Desulfovibrio desulfuricans: one gene and its partner. Each later gene encodes a partner of the first gene's protein in a complex. Links are inferred from orthologs where the notes say so. Each region holds a gene or a part of one and is shown on either strand. Other genes may lie near its edges.

Region 1 (7,402 bases):
GCCCTTTCAGGTTGGCAAGGGTCAGCATGGCGTTGGCATTACGCTTGAGGGCAAGGATGATGGACTTAACGCAGGGTTCCGCCCCTGCAATGTCGGCGCTGTCGCACACGCCGGAAGTCATGGCGGCTTTTACATGGGCGTAGGCGGCAGCGTGCGCTCTTTGCGCCTGGGCAATGTGGCGTGAAAACACGCGCGGCAGCGCGCCGCCCGGTTCATACGTGGGAACGGCGCGCTCCGGATCGTGAATTACTTCGGTAAAGCCCTGCTGGATGATCCCGTCAATTTCTGCCTGATCGGCCACAAGACCCTCGCGCATGTAAAGCAGCGGGGCATTGATCCAGGAAATGCCCGGATTGAGCACATACATTCCCGGCTTCAGGTTTGCTATAGGTATCCGTTCCGCAGGCATGCTGGTGGATCCTTTGGCAGGCATTTGCGTTGATTTTCACTACAATAATATAACACTTCAAAATTTTAGGAGTAAAGGGATAAAACGCGCCGTTTTTGCAACTAACTGATTGGATTGTTCAAAATTTCTTTTTGCGTCAGTTCTCAATTTGATTGGTAGCTCTGCATTAATGTGAAATTAATATCTTATCACTCTCATATAAAAAATGTGATTTCCAATATGCTGAAATTATAAATAAAAAAAATTGAGTATGCACTCAAGTTATAAAAACTACAATTAAATTAGGGTTTAAAGAAAGTGTGTGAAAACAGGAACCTGGCTGGAAATTAAAAAAAAACTATGCTAGCGACAATGCTTCCTAATTAAATTACCAGACAAGATTGGTACAGTTACGGTGGCTTGGAAACGTTTGCAGCGGCACATCTGAAGAGCCTTTTTTTCACTCCAGGCTGACTTTGGGGTTGGCCCGACGTGACACGGCAGATGACAATATCACTTACTCGCACGAGAGAAGCACTATGGGCAGTATGCAGTTGGTTCAGAGTGTATGCGGAATGTGCACCGCAAGGTGTCCAATTTCTGTAGAAGTAAAAGATGGTTCCGTGGGTATGATTTACGGCAACCCGCACAGTCCCCTCAAGGGTGCCTTGTGCGCGCGCGGCGTGGCTGGCAAAGCCCTTGAGCGCGAGTCGGAGTGCCCGCAGAGCCCGCTTATTCGTGTGGGCGAGCGGGGCGAGGGCAAGTGGAAAAAGGTTTCGTGGGAAGAAGCCTTTGACTATGTTGCGCAAAAAATCGCCGCAGTCCAGCAGCAACACGGCAAGGAAGCAGTGCTGTGGTCTGACCGCGATGGCCCCTTTACCGACCTGTACCGCGCCTTTATGCGCGGCATCGGTTCGCCCAACGTCTGTACGCACAGCACCTCGTGCGACCTCAACACCCACCACGCCAGCAAGGCTGTCATGGGCCTCGGCCGCGGCATGGCCGTGAACGACTTTGCCAACTGCAAGCACATTGTACTGCAAACGCGCAACATTTTTGAAGCCATCAACCTTGGCGAGGCCCGAACCGTCATGCAGGCCTTGCGCAAAGGCTGCAAGCTCACGGTCATTGATATCCGCCACAATGTTTCGGCCTCCAAGGCCAATGATTTTCTGCTTGTCCGCCCCGGTACGGACTATGCCTTCAATCTGGGCATCATCAACACGCTTATTACCCGCAAGCTCTATAACAAGGATTATGTGGACGCTCACACCACGGGTTTTGCCGAACTGGCCGAATTTGTTGCCCCCTACACGGCGGAATGGGCGGCTGAGCAGTGTCAGGTCGATGCGCAGGCCATTGTGCGCCTTGCGCAATCGCTTGCCGCTGCGGCCCCTCATGTGATCTGGCATCCCGGCTGGATGACCTCGCGTTATGGGGATTCTTTTCAGGTTGCGCGCACGGCTCTGGTCATTACGGCCCTGCTGGGCGGCGTGGGCGTCAAGGGCGGCATAGTGCCGGGACGCACCCCCAAGGAATGCGGCAAGGCCGGACTCAAGAAGTTTACGGATCTCTTCCCCGCGCCCAAGGGTTTGCGCGCCGATGGCCTTGGCGTTGACAACAAGGCTTTCGACCCAGGCAAGGGCCTGCTGCACAAGGCTTTTGAAGCCATCAGCAATCCTCCGCAGGGGGCAGCTCCGGTCAAGGCTTATATGTGCTGGCGGCACGATCCGTTGCAGGGCTATCCCGATCCCGATGCGCTGCGCAAACGCTTTGACGGCCTTGACCTGCTTGTGAGCGTCACGTTCTCCTGGTCAGACACTGCATGGTATTCAGACGTGGTGCTGCCGCTTTCCACCTACCTTTCACGCGAGAGCATCATTGCCACAAAGAACGGCCTCAAACCGCAGTTCTTTGTGCGCAACCGCGTCATCCCGCCGCGCTACGACACCAAGGCCGACTGGGAAATCATCGGCGGTCTGGCAAAGCGTCTCGGGCTTGATCCTCTGGTTTTTGAAAGTGCGGAGGACGTGTGGCGCTTTCAGCTTGAAGGAACAGGCCTCACCAGCGCGGACTTTACCGAAAAAGGCTTTGTCTCGCTCACCAGCGATCCCCTGTACGTGGATCTGGCAGATTATTCCTTCCCCACTGCCTCGGGCAAGGTGGAACTGACCAGCGAGGGTTACGGCAAGGGCTGCGGCCAAAACATGCTGCCCCCCTACACGCCGCCCGTTGCGCCGCCGGAGGGGGCCTACCGCATTACCTTTGGGCGGGTGGCCGTGCATACCCAGGGGCATACCATCAATAATCCGCTGCTGCTTGAGCAGGTTCCTGAAAATACCGTGTGGATCAACAGCAAGAAGGCCAAGGCCGCTGGCATCAACCCCGGCGACCGGGTGCGCGTGCTGGATGCCGCAGGCAAATCCATGGGCGAGGCCGGGGTCAAGATCACCTCTGCCATCCATCCTGAGGCCATCTTTGTGGTGCATGGCTTCGGTCACGACCTGCCTTGCGAAAGCCGGGCCTTCCACAAGGGCATTTCTGACAGCAAGTGCCTGCGCGGCGGCCTGGATTTGCAGGATATGGGCGGCGGCGGTCTGTCCATGCAGGAGCATTTTGTCACGCTGGAGAAAGTGGCCGGTTCCGGCGCTGCCTAGGCGGACTCTGCCTCGGATATTGTCAAAGGTATGGCCTGATACTGCAAGGAAATTTACGGGAACAACCCACCGAGCCGCGTGGGAGGATGGTTATGAGCAAATATATTGTCATGCACAATTCGGCGGATTGCATAGGCTGCAAGGCCTGCGAGGTTCAGTGCCGCAGCCTGCACAACGGCGGGCCGGGGGCTTTTTTCTGCCGCGTTCTTTCCGTGGAGCAGACCGAACCCAAGCCCGCCCTGGGTTTTGTGTACACCTCGTGCTTTCACTGTGAAAATCCCTGGTGCGTCAAGGCGTGCCCTACAGGGGCCATGCGCCGCAGGGATGATGGCATTGTCTATGTGGAGACCTCGGCCTGCGTGGGCTGCAAGGCCTGCATCACCGCCTGCCCCTGGGCCGCGCCCCAGTGGAACGCCCAGACCGGCAAGGTGGATAAGTGCGACCTGTGCCGCGACCGCATTGATCAGGGCCTCAAGCCTGCCTGCGTGACCACCTGCGCCATGAGCTGCCTGCAATTCTCCACGCCGGATGCGGCCAGTCAGGAGAAGCGGCAGGAATTTGCCGAGCAGATGCAGCGCAACAGGCCTGTTGTCCGCTAGAACGTGTTTTGTTCTCTGCGGTGCCTTACAGGGCCTGCGGCAGAATGTTCTCAGATTGATTGGCGGCTCTGGCAGGAGACGTCGGTGGCGGAGCAGGGCCGCGCGATTGTTCGGCCCTGCCTGCCCGGAATATGACGAAGACATTCAACAAGGTGGCTTTTTATGGTGCCTACGGTTGCCGGAGAAGAGTATCTTGCCATACTGCTGCTGCTCATTATTGCGCTGCTTTTTGGCGTTCTTACGTTGTTTTTCGGGCGGTTTTTCCGCATGCGTCGGCCCTACCGTGAAAAGCTCATGCCCTATGAATCCGGCAACGAGCCAACCGCCGAGCCGCGCACGCGTTTTTCCATCAAATTTTATTACGTTGCCATTCTTTTTGTCATCATCGATGTGGAAGCCATCTTCCTCTACACCTGGGCAGTGGAGTTTGTGCGTCTGGGCAGCCTTGGGCTGGCGGAAATGCTGACCTTCATGACCCTGCTGGTGCTGGCCTACGCCTATGCCTGGAAAAAGGGGGCCTTTGAATGGGTGAAGTAGAAACTCATACCGTTGCGCGCGATGGCCAGCCTCTTGTGGTGCACAAGGACGGCCTGCGGTTTTTCCCCGGCGCCAACGCCGTGCTCGGGCCGCTCAACGCTCTGGTCAACTGGGGCCGTTGCGGCTCCATCTGGCCGGTGACCTTTGGCCTTGCCTGCTGCGCCATTGAAATGATGGCCACAGGCGCGTCAACGCACGATCTTGACCGCTTTGGCATCATCTTTCGCGCCAGCCCCCGGCAGGCAGACTGCATGGTGGTGGCCGGAACCCTGAGCAAAAAAATGGCCCCGGTGTTGCGCAGGGTTTATGACCAGATGCCCGAGCCGCGCTACGTGCTCGCCATGGGCAGTTGCGCTTGCAGCGGCGGGCTTTTTCAGTCGTATGCCGTAACGCAGGGCGTGGATCAGATTATCCCGGTAGACGTCTATGTGCCGGGTTGCCCTCCCAGGCCGGAAGCGCTTTTTGACGGCTTTATCAAGTTGCAGGAGAAAATTAACAAGGAGCAATTTCGATGGAGTCCCTGGAGATAGCGCGTCTGCTGCGTGAGGCTTTTCCGCAGGAAGTGCTCGACATACAGGAGTTTCGCGGGCAGGCGGCAGTGCTGCTGCGTCACGGTCGCATCCTTGATGTGCTGGTCTACGCCAGGGAGCATTTTGACATGATGCACCTGCGCTCGCTCTGCGGGGTGGACAACAGCCGCCGCAAGCAGGAGGGCCTTGGCGCGTTTGAGGTCGTCTACAACCTGTATTCCGTGAATCAGCGCATTGCCCTGCGTCTGCGCGTCCAACTGGACGATCCCGATGCGGGCATTGATTCCGCAGTGCCCTTGTGGCCTGTGGCCAACTGGCTTGAGCGCGAAGTCTTTGACCTCATGGGCATACACTTCAAGGGGCACCCTGACCTGCGCCGCATTCTGCTGCCGGATGACTGGCAGGGGCACCCCCTGCGCAAGGCCTATCCTGTGCGCATCCCCTCGCGTGGCGTGCCTGAGTGGTCTGGTCTGACCGAACTGCGCGAACACGCCAGGGCGGCGGACGCCCTGAGCTGGCAGGGGGGAGAAAAGCATGAGTGAAATCCGCAAGCAGAGCATTGAATGCCCCGTGCGTCACGGTCAGCCTGTGGGGCGTCAGAACGTGCAGGAATTGCTGGGCAGGGAACTGCCCGAAGACGCTGACAACTTTGACTGCTTTGACGAAAGCGACGAGGACCGTACCAGCCTGCGCCTCGGGCCGCAGCACCCTGCCACGCACGGCGTGTTGCGCCTCGACCTTGAGCTTGAGGGTGAAACCATTTTGAGCTGCGACCCGCAGGTGGGGTATCTGCACCGCGGCTTTGAAAAAATGGCCGAAACCTTCACCTACGCGCAGGCCCTCACCCTCACCGACCGGCTGGACTACATCGCCGCCATGTCCAACAACACGGGTTACTGCCTTGCGGTGGAAAAGCTGCTGGGCGTGCAGGCTCCGCTGCGGGCGCGTTACATCCGCACCATCGCCTGCGAGATGTCGCGTCTGTGCTCGCATCTGCTCTGGCTTGCCACCCACGCGCTGGATATCGGGGCCATGACCGTGTTTCTGTACTGCTTCCGCGAGCGCGAAATGCTGCTGGATCTTTTTGAAGACCTCTGCGGCGCGCGCCTCACCCTGACGTATCCGCGCATTGGCGGTGTGCGGCAGGACGTGACAGGGCGCTTCATGGACGGCTTGCAGGATTTTCTCAATATCTTCCCCAAGCGCATACTTGAGTACGAAACCCTGCTTGATACCAACCGTATCTGGTTGCAGCGCACGGTGGGCGTTGGCGTGCTGAACGGCAAGGAAGCCCTGGCCCTGGGCCTCACCGGGGCCTGCCTGCGCGGCTCGGGCGTGGATTACGATGTGCGCAAGCACGAACCCTACGATGCCTATGATCTGGTGGATTTTGAAGTGCCGCTGGGCAGCGATGGCGATATTTACGCCCGCTACCGCTGCCGCATGGAAGAAATGCGCCAGTCTGTGCGCATTCTGCAACAGTGCGTGGATCAGCTCCCCCCCGGCGCGACCCTCGCGGCAGACGCCCCCGATCTGCTCATGCCCTACAGGGCGTGGCGCAGCGAGGCTGAAACAGCGCTTTTTGGCGGCAGCCTGCGGCAGGTCATGCACGACAACAATATCTACATGCCCGGCGATGTGTACGTAGCCACGGAGGCTCCCAAGGGCGAGCTTGGCTTCTACTTTGTGAGCGACGGCAGCAGCAGGCCTTACCGCATGCATGTGCGCGGCCCGTCGTTTATCCATATCGGCGCGCTGGCAAGCATTGCCCCGGGCGGGCTTATTGCCGACCTCATCGCCAATATCGGCAGCATGGACGTGGTGCTGGGAGAATCTGACCGGTAAACCTGGGGGCAGACTGCGAGGCCTGTGGGCTGAGCAGGGCAAACCGGGTTTACGGCTACAACCAATCTGGCAGGGAAACCATGAATGTTCTGGTAATTGTGCTGCAACTTCTCGTGCTTCTGGTGGTCGTGCTGCTGCATGTGGCCTACGCCACATACTTTGAGCGCAAGGTCATCGGCCATATGCAGATGCGCATGGGCCCCACCCGCGTGGGCTGGCTCGGCTTGCTGCAACCCATCGCGGACGGCATCAAGAGCTTTTTCAAGGAAGACATCATCCCATCCGCGGCAGACAAGCCCATCTTCATGCTTGCTCCCATCATCTGTCTGGTGCCCGCCTTTGCCTCGCTGGCAATACTGCCGTGGGCCGAGGGCTGGGCTTTGTCCAACATCAATATCGGCCTGCTTTTTGTGTTCGCCATGAGCTCCCTTGGCGGCTACGGGGTCGTGCTGGCGGGTTGGGCCTCAAACTCCAAGTTCAGCTTTCTGGGCGGGCTGCGGGCCTCGGCACAGGTGATCAGTTATGAAATCGCCATGGGCCTCAGCCTTGTGGGCGTGATGCTGCTCTCCGGTTCGCTCAATCTGGGCGACATCGTGGCCGCGCAGGGCGATTCGTTTTTTGGCATGTTCGCCTTCCGCCAGTGCATTGGCTTTTTTATCTTTTGCGTTGCCATGCTGGCGGAAACCAACCGCGTGCCCTTTGATCTGCCCGAGGCGGAAAGCGAGCTTGTTTCTGGATACTGCACGGAATACAGCGGCATGCGCTACGCCCTGTTTTTCATGGCCGAATACACGTCCATGTTTGTGATGGCCACGGTGGGCGTGGTCTGTTTTCTGGGGGGGTGGC
Region 2 (7,283 bases), on another replicon or contig:
CCCGCAAAAGATGACGCCCAGTGATCCTGCCACATATGTCCAGGCGGCGGAGTGCTGCGCGGCTTCTTCCACATGCAGGCCATAGACCGAGCCGATCACGCACATGAGGGTCATGATGTAGGCAAAGACCATGCTCAACGCATCGACCTTGCCGAATATGAGTTGCCATTTCATGAAAGGCAGCACGCCGTATACTCCATTGTGCCCCTGCATGAGCAGCACGGCGCAAAAGGCCAGCACCGGCACAAGCACGATACATATCCGGCGCAGGGCCTTGGGCAGCAGCGGCAAAATTACCGCGCCCAGCAACAGAACTGCGGAGGGGTGAATCCATGGCTCAGTCATCGTAATAATCCTCGCGGGTCATAATGCCCAAATGGCCGAACCACTTGGAAACGATGATAATCACAACGCAGGCGACAAAGCCGAACGCGGCCCAGAATCCGGGTATGCGCTCCACAAAGGTGTGCACATGCTCTTTTGAAACAAACAGGGCGTCCCACACCACCAGCGCGGCCAGCACCACCAGGCACACGCGGATGGTAGCCTTGAGCCGGGCGCGGAAAAATTCGATGATGTTCACTATCATCCTGTCACCACCTTCACGAAGGACATGATGGCATCGGGGTAAATGCCGATGAACACGGAAACGCCAGCCGCTATGAGAATGGGCACAACCATGCTCAGCGGTGCTTCACGAATGCCCGTTTCTTCGCCTTCCGGCCTTTTGCCGAAAAATGCCTTGTAGGTCACAGGCGCAAAGTAGGCCACATTCAGGAGCGTACTTGCCAGCAGCACCAGCAATATGCCCATGGAATGCGCGGGCATTTCCATTGCGCCCACCAGCAGCTTCCACTTGGTCACAAATCCTGCCACAGGCGGCGCGCCGATCATGGAAAGCGAGGCCACGGCAAAGGCCGCAAAGGTAAAGGGCATGGAGCGCCCAAGGCCGCTCATCTCAGAAATGCACTTTTTGTGCGTTGCCACATAGATCGCGCCTGCGCAGAAAAAGAGCGTTATCTTTGAGAATGCGTGGTTGGCGATGTGCACTATGCCTCCCTGTATGCCGTCTACGGTCAGGAGCGCCACGCCAAGCACGATGTAGGAGAGCTGGCTCACGGTTGAATATGCCAGCCGCGCCTTGAGGTTGTCCTTGGTCAGGGCAATGATGGAGGCCGCAAGAATGGTGAACGAAACAAAGTAGGCCGTGGGCACGCCAAGGTTCAGGCTTTTCATCAAATCAGTGCCAAACACAAAGAGCATGACGCGCGTGGTGCAAAACACGCCCACCTTGACCACCGCCACCGCATGCAGCAGGGCCGAAACAGGCGTGGGAGCAACCATTGCGCCCGGCAGCCAGTGGTGGAACGGCATGATGCCGTTCTTGGCAAAACCCAGGATGCAGCAAACGTACAGCACGGTTGCCAGCGCATCGCTGGCCCCGGCGGACAAGATGCCCGTGTGGCTGTTGTGGGCAAAGTCCAGATTGCCCGTCAGCACGTAGATGACGATCATGGCTGGCAGCACCAGCCCTTTTGCCGTGGTGGTCAGGTACACAATATACTTGCGCGCGCCGTCATAGCCCTCGGCATCCTGATGGTGGGCCACAAGAGGATAGGTGCACACGCTGACCACTTCATAGAACAGGTAGAGCGTAAACAGGTTGTCGGCAAAGGCCACGCCCATTGCCCCAAAAAGCGTCAGGGCAAAGCAGGCGCTGAAGCGCGTCTGGGCATGCTCGTTGAGGCCGCGCATGTACCCTGCCGCGTAAAAAACGGTGATAATCCACAAAAACGAGCCAACCAGCGCAAATACCATGGAAAAAGCATCCGCCCGAAAGCTCACCGAAAGCCCCGGCAGGATGGGGAAAAGCGTGAGGTGCAGCGTGTGGCCAAGCCCCAGGGGCGCAGGCGCAACATCGCCGATCATGGAGGCGATGATGCAGAACATGACCACCGCCGTTACAAAAGAAACGGTCTCGCGCACGTTGGGCCGACGGCCCGTCAGCATTATCAGGCATGCGCCGATCAACGCTGTAAGTATGGCGGCCAGGGGTCTGACGGATTCAACAATATCCATATGCTGTTCCCCTTAACCTTTGAGGTCTGACGGAGCGTCCGTTTCAACAGATCTGTACAGCCGATACACCGCAATGATGATGGAAAGCACAATGACCGCTTCCGCCGCTGCGATGGCCATGACAAACAGGGCTGCGATCTGCCCGGTTGCCGTGTCTGGCGCGCAGAACCGGCCAAAGGCCATAAAGTTGACCGAAGCCCCGCAGAGGATAAGCTCGGACGCAATGAGCATGCCTATGAACGTGCGGCGCATGGCCATGCCGAACAGCCCCAGGCCGAACAGTGCCGCGCCGATGACCAGATAGGTTTCAAGAGACTGACTCAAGCTTGCGTAGTGCATCACTTGTCCCTCCCGTGGCGGGCCAGTGCGAGCGCCCCCACCATGGCTACCACCAGAACCACGGAAATAAGTTCAAAGCTCATGGAATACGTGCTCAGCAAGGCCTGTCCGATGCGCTCGATGGTTCCTTCTATCTGCGACGGCGGCGTCTCCGGCCAGGGAGCCACGATGGATTGCACCACAAGCGCCGCCGTGATGGCGCAACTGGCCGCAGCGCCCAGAAAAAGACTCAGCCTGTTGCGACGCGGGGCGCGGTTTGCGTCCGACGTTTCAGCCAGCATGATGGCGAATGTAATGGTGACGCACAGCGCGCCCACATACACAAGCATCTGCATAAAGGCCACAAAGGGGCTGGAAAGGTAGTAATAAAGCCCCGCCACGCCAGTGAAGCACAGGGCAAGCCCGGCCACGCGGCGTATGAGCGTGCGCGCCGAAACAGCCAGCACCGCGCCGCTAAACGTCACCAGCACAAAGAACCAGAAAATGCCCTCAGCCAGCGTTTGCATAGTTTCATGACTGGACATCAGGGACGCTCCTTGAGCCGCCGTACAAGGTCAAAGTGATACTCCGCCTCGTCAAACCCGGCCAGATTGTAGTCATGAGAAAACGTCAGCGCGTCTGTGGGGCACGATTCCACGCACATACCGCACAGGCTGCACTTGGTAAAATTCAGTTTGTAGCTCGTGAGGGTCTTCTTCTTGGCCCCATCCAGTTTTTCGCCCGCAAGCTCTATGCAGCCCGAGGGGCAGGCCTTCTGGCACGATCCGCACACAATGCACCTGTCCGTGCCGGTTTCCGGGTCGTATACAAGGTCGATATGGCCCCTGTAGCGCGGTGTTATGGGCAGCACCTCACGCGGGTAGGATGATGTAACCACCGGCTTGAAAAAATAGCGCAGCGTTATGCCCATGCCCACAAAGAGGCTCCACCCGCCTGAAAAGATATTTTTAAAGTATGCGTTCATGTTACAGCACCTTGAGCAACGCGCTGGTAATGATGAGGTTGACGAGCGCAATGGGGATAAGCACCTTCCATGAGAGGTTCAGCAGGCCGTAGAAGGTTGTGCGCGGAAATGTCCAGCGCACCCAGATTACGGTAAAAATGACCGCGTAGAGTTTGATGGCAAACCAGTGCGCCCCCGGCCAAAGCCCCAGCGGGCAATCCCACCCGCCAAGAAACAGCAGGGTCAGCAGACTGGCGCCAACCACCACGTTGGCGTACTCGCCCATAAAGTACACGCCAAACCCCATGCCCGAATATTCCGTAAAAGCGCCTGCGATCAGTTCGCTTTCCGCCTCGGCCATGTCAAAGGGGGCGCGGTTTGTCTCCGCCAGCATACAGATGAAAAAAATGATGAACGAAACCGGCATGAGCGGGCTTGCAGAAAGGCGCAGCACGTTCCAGTGCCAGAACCCGCCCGATTGCGTGGCAACGGTTTCGCTGAGGTTGAGAGTGCCCGTGACCATCACAAGGCTCACTACAACAAGCAGCATGGGGATTTCGTAGGCCACGTTTTGCGAAACCACGCGCGCGGCGGAGATAACCGCGTACTTGTTGCGCGAACCCCACGCCCCGAGCAGGAGGCCCAGCACGTTTACCGAGGCAAAGGCGTAGATGGCCAACAGCCCCAGATCAAGGTTACGCGCCACAAGGCCTTCGGTGTAGGGAATAGTCACAAAACTCATGAAGGCCGGGGTCATGACCAGCACAGGCCCAAGGCAGAACAGCACGCCGTCTGCATCCTTGGGAATGAACACCTGTTTGGTCATGAGCTTGAAACCGTCCGCCAAGGGCTGCAACAGGCCATAGGGGCCAACTTCCTTGGGCCCTATGCGCCGCTGTATATGCCCTGCCACCTTGCGCTCAACCCACACCAGATAGGCCGCGTTAAGCGCCACAAAGACAAGGAATCCTACAAGATACCCCAGAAGACGCAGCATTTCGGAATAAAACGTCATAGCTGTGTTCCTTAGCGGTCAATATCCGGAATCACCAGGTCAAGGCTGCCGAGCAGCGCCAGTGCATCGGGCAGCAGCATTCCCCTGCCCGCCTCGCCAAAAACAAGCAGGTTTGAAAAACAGGGGGTGCGCCACTTGAGCCGCCAGGGGGTACCGCTGCCATCGCTGACGGCGCGGATACCCAGAAGACCGCGCGCCGTTTCCACAGCGTGGTAATAGTCGCCCTTGGGCGGTTTGATGGTTTTGGGAACCTTGGCCGCCATAACCGGGCCTTTGGGCAGATAGTCGAGGGCCTGCTCAAGAATGCGCAGACTCTGCTCAATCTCGTCCATGCGCACCTTGTAGCGGGCCATGGAATCACCCTCGGAGTACACGGGCACGTCAAAAGTAAAACGGTCATAAACGCCGTATGGCTCGTGCTTGCGCACGTCGTAAGCAATGCCCGCACCGCGCGCCACAGGCCCGGTTGCACCGTATTTGCGGCACATCTCGGCAGGTACAAAACCCACATCCACAAGGCGCTGCTGGATAATGAGGTTTTTGGAAACGAGGGAATGGTACATGGGCAGGCGCTTGCGCATACGCGCGATAAAGGCCCGCGTGCCTGTTACAAAGTCATCGTCAACATCGTTGTACACGCCGCCAAAGCGGAAGTAGCAGTATGTGAGCCGCGACCCGGTAACGGATTCCAGCAGATCCAGAATCTGCTCGCGATCGTCAAAAGCGTACAAAAGCGGCGAGAACCCGCCAAGATCAAGCACAAAAGCTCCAAACCAGAGCAGATGGCTTGAAACCCGGTTCAGCTCATTGGTGATGACGCGGATGAATTCGGCGCGTTCCGGCACTTCAATGGAAGCGGCGCGCTCGACCAGGCAGGCATAACCGTGGTTGTAGGCCAGGGCATGCAGGTAATCCATGCGGCCCGTATTGGGCATAAACTGCGCCCAGGTGCGGTTTTCGGCCATTTTTTCGTGCATGCGGTGGATGTAGCCAAGCACAGGCTCGGCCTCCACTATATACTCGCCGTCCATGACCATCTTGACGCGCAAAACGCCGTGCGTAGCCGGATGCTGCGGGCCAAGGTTCAGAACAAACCGCTCGTCTGTGGGACTTTGGGCAAGATAGTTCATGCGCTATAGTCCTTGAGCAAGGGGTGGTATTCCGCGTCTTCGGGCAACAACAGGGGGATGAGGTAGGGGTGCCCGATAAAGACGATGCCAAAGAACTCGTGAATCTCGCGCTCGTGCCAGTGGGCTATGGGATAAATTTCGGCGATGGTGTGGATCTGCGGGTTGGAGCGCGGCGTGCGCACCCGCAAGCATACCCTGTGGCGGGCGGAATAGAGGTTGAAGTCGTATACTACTTCAAGCTCGTCTTCCTGCGGTATGGATTCCTGCACTGGGGTTTCAGGTGGGGCGGCCTGGCTGGTATCCGGGGCGTCCGCTGCACTGACAGCGGCGGCTTCGGCGGCCTTTTTGGCCTTGGCTTCGGCCTCCTTGCGCAGGGCTTCGCATTCGCCAAGCCAGTCAACCCCGGTCATTCCTTCAAGAAAGTACCCCGCTCCGTCCATGATGCCCACGGCGGCAAGCAGGGAGCTTTCCGGCAGCGCCACATCAAGATCATAGCCCACAGAGGCATGATCTGCAGCGCGAACACTGGCTCCGGGCTGGGCCGCCAACTGTGCGCCAAGGGTTTCTGCGTTCATGACGTATGCCCTCCTGCTTCCTTGCCCACCTTGTCATTGCCGACGGTGCCAACGGACGCGCCACCATCACCCGCAGCATCCCCGGCAGGTGCCGGGGGCGCTTGCGCCTCCTCCTGCATTCTGGCCGCCTGCGCCGCCGCAGGGCCGGGAAGCCCCGGGGGCGTCACCACGGGCCAGCGCCGGGTGCCTGTGAGCTTTTCTTCCAGCTTCAAGATGCCTTCAATCAGGGCTTCCGGCCTTGGCGGACAACCGGGAATGAACACATCCACAGGAAAAAGCTTGCCCACGCCCTCCACCACGCCGTACTGCCCTTCGTACACAAAAGGCCCGCCGGAAATGGCGCAATTGCCCATGGCGATGACCCACTTTGGCTCGGGCATCTGGTCGTAAAGAATCTGCACAGCCGGGGCCATCTTCTTGTTGATGGTGCCGGAAACGATCATCACATCGCTCTGCCGGGGCGACGGTCTGAACACCTCGGCCCCAAAGCGCGCCAGATCAAAGCGGGACGCGCCGGTCGCCATCATTTCAATGGCGCAGCAGGCAAGGCCGAATGTCATGGGCCAGAGCGAATTGGCCCGGCACATGTCCAGCAGCGAATCCAGCCGCGAAAAGTGGACTACCGATCCGAATATATTTTCCGTTGCCACTGGAACACTCCCTTTTTCCACGCGTACAGAATGACAAGGGACAAAATGCCCACGAACAGAAAAACTTCCGCGAACGTCAGGAAATCACTGATGGGAGAAGCCTTGTTGTAGATAACCGCAACAGGGAAGAGAAAGAGAATATCAACCGCAAAGGCGAGGAACAGCAGCGAGTACATGTAATATACCGCGCCGAATTTGATCCACGCATCGCCAATGGGGTCAATGCCGCACTCAACAATCTGGCGGGTTTTGCCCACAGTGTTGCGCGTAAGGCGGGGGGCAAGAAAAAAAACAATTACAAATGGCCCCAGAGCAAAGCTCATGCCGCCAAGGCAGAACGCCATTATGTAGACAATGTCAACAAGTTCGCTGCTAGACATAAATTTTTCCTTGTAATAGGAATAAAATTTACGAAAAGATATACTTGATCAATCCACAAACAATTAAATTAACAGTCGTTTGTGAATTTATAAATTAAGTTAAATACTACTCCCCCATAAACTTTGTGTCAATAATTGTTAAAAAAAATACATGCTTCTGTTCAAAAATGTA

Evidence for each region.
Region 2: the proteins of NE637_RS03105 (region 1) and NE637_RS01395 are in contact, whole or in part, in a crystal structure (PDB 6I1P), measured with the Thermus thermophilus proteins. The link is inferred for Desulfovibrio desulfuricans from one-to-one orthologs. Residues at the interface, in WP_096411117.1 of Thermus thermophilus: Ala56, Arg57, Asn58, Asp59, Arg62, Phe63, Ala110, Ser113, Ser114, Gly115, Gly116, Met117, Asn119, Gln125, Asn126, Asp134, Val135, Tyr136, Val137, Pro138, Gly139, Cys140, Arg143, Glu145, Ala146, Ile148, Tyr149, Ala150, Met152, Gln153; in WP_096411123.1 of Thermus thermophilus: Val22, Thr23, Val24, Pro25, Tyr26, Pro27, Val31, Ala32, Leu33, Phe37, Pro64, Ala65, Asn94, Met95, Leu96, Arg97, Cys98, Ile99, Phe100, Phe119, Glu120, Met121, Ala122, Asp123, Tyr124, Glu125, Tyr126, Asp128, Leu129, Lys144.

The regions. Positions count from the first base shown.
Region 1 is NZ_JANFYZ010000002.1:95,697-103,098, forward strand. The notes cover bases 2,948-5,939. They hold NE637_RS03105 (NADH-quinone oxidoreductase subunit B), read left to right. Parts: upstream 2,948-4,168; coding sequence 4,169-4,711; downstream 4,712-5,939. Other genes in these bases: NE637_RS03090 (molybdopterin-dependent oxidoreductase), read left to right, coding at 2,948-3,045; NE637_RS03095 (4Fe-4S dicluster domain-containing protein), read left to right, coding at 3,138-3,644; NE637_RS03100 (NADH-quinone oxidoreductase subunit A), read left to right, coding at 3,807-4,181; NE637_RS03110 (NADH-quinone oxidoreductase subunit C), read left to right, coding at 4,693-5,253; nuoD (NADH dehydrogenase (quinone) subunit D), read left to right, coding at 5,246-5,939. Also shown: NE637_RS03085 (cyclic di-GMP phosphodiesterase), read right to left, coding at 1-409; more of NE637_RS03090, read left to right, coding at 928-2,947; more of nuoD, read left to right, coding at 5,940-6,556; NADH-quinone oxidoreductase subunit NuoH, read left to right, coding at 6,637-7,402. UniProt on the Escherichia coli protein: NDH-1 shuttles electrons from NADH, via FMN and iron-sulfur (Fe-S) centers, to quinones in the respiratory chain. The immediate electron acceptor for the enzyme in this species is ubiquinone.
Region 2 is NZ_JANFYZ010000001.1:339,518-346,800, forward strand. The notes cover bases 1,663-4,535. They hold NE637_RS01395 (NuoI/complex I 23 kDa subunit family protein), read right to left. Parts: upstream 3,383-4,535; coding sequence 2,942-3,382; downstream 1,663-2,941. Other genes in these bases: NE637_RS01380 (monovalent cation/H+ antiporter subunit D family protein), read right to left, coding at 1,663-2,079; nuoK (NADH-quinone oxidoreductase subunit NuoK), read right to left, coding at 2,092-2,418; NE637_RS01390 (NADH-quinone oxidoreductase subunit J family protein), read right to left, coding at 2,418-2,942; nuoH (NADH-quinone oxidoreductase subunit NuoH), read right to left, coding at 3,384-4,376; NE637_RS01405 (NADH-quinone oxidoreductase subunit D), read right to left, coding at 4,388-4,535. Also shown: NE637_RS01370 (Na(+)/H(+) antiporter subunit D), read right to left, coding at 1-345; NE637_RS01375 (hypothetical protein), read right to left, coding at 338-583; more of NE637_RS01380, read right to left, coding at 586-1,662; more of NE637_RS01405, read right to left, coding at 4,536-5,506; NE637_RS01410 (NADH-quinone oxidoreductase subunit C), read right to left, coding at 5,503-6,081; NE637_RS01420 (NADH-quinone oxidoreductase subunit A), read right to left, coding at 6,701-7,111. UniProt on the Escherichia coli protein: NDH-1 shuttles electrons from NADH, via FMN and iron-sulfur (Fe-S) centers, to quinones in the respiratory chain. The immediate electron acceptor for the enzyme in this species is believed to be ubiquinone.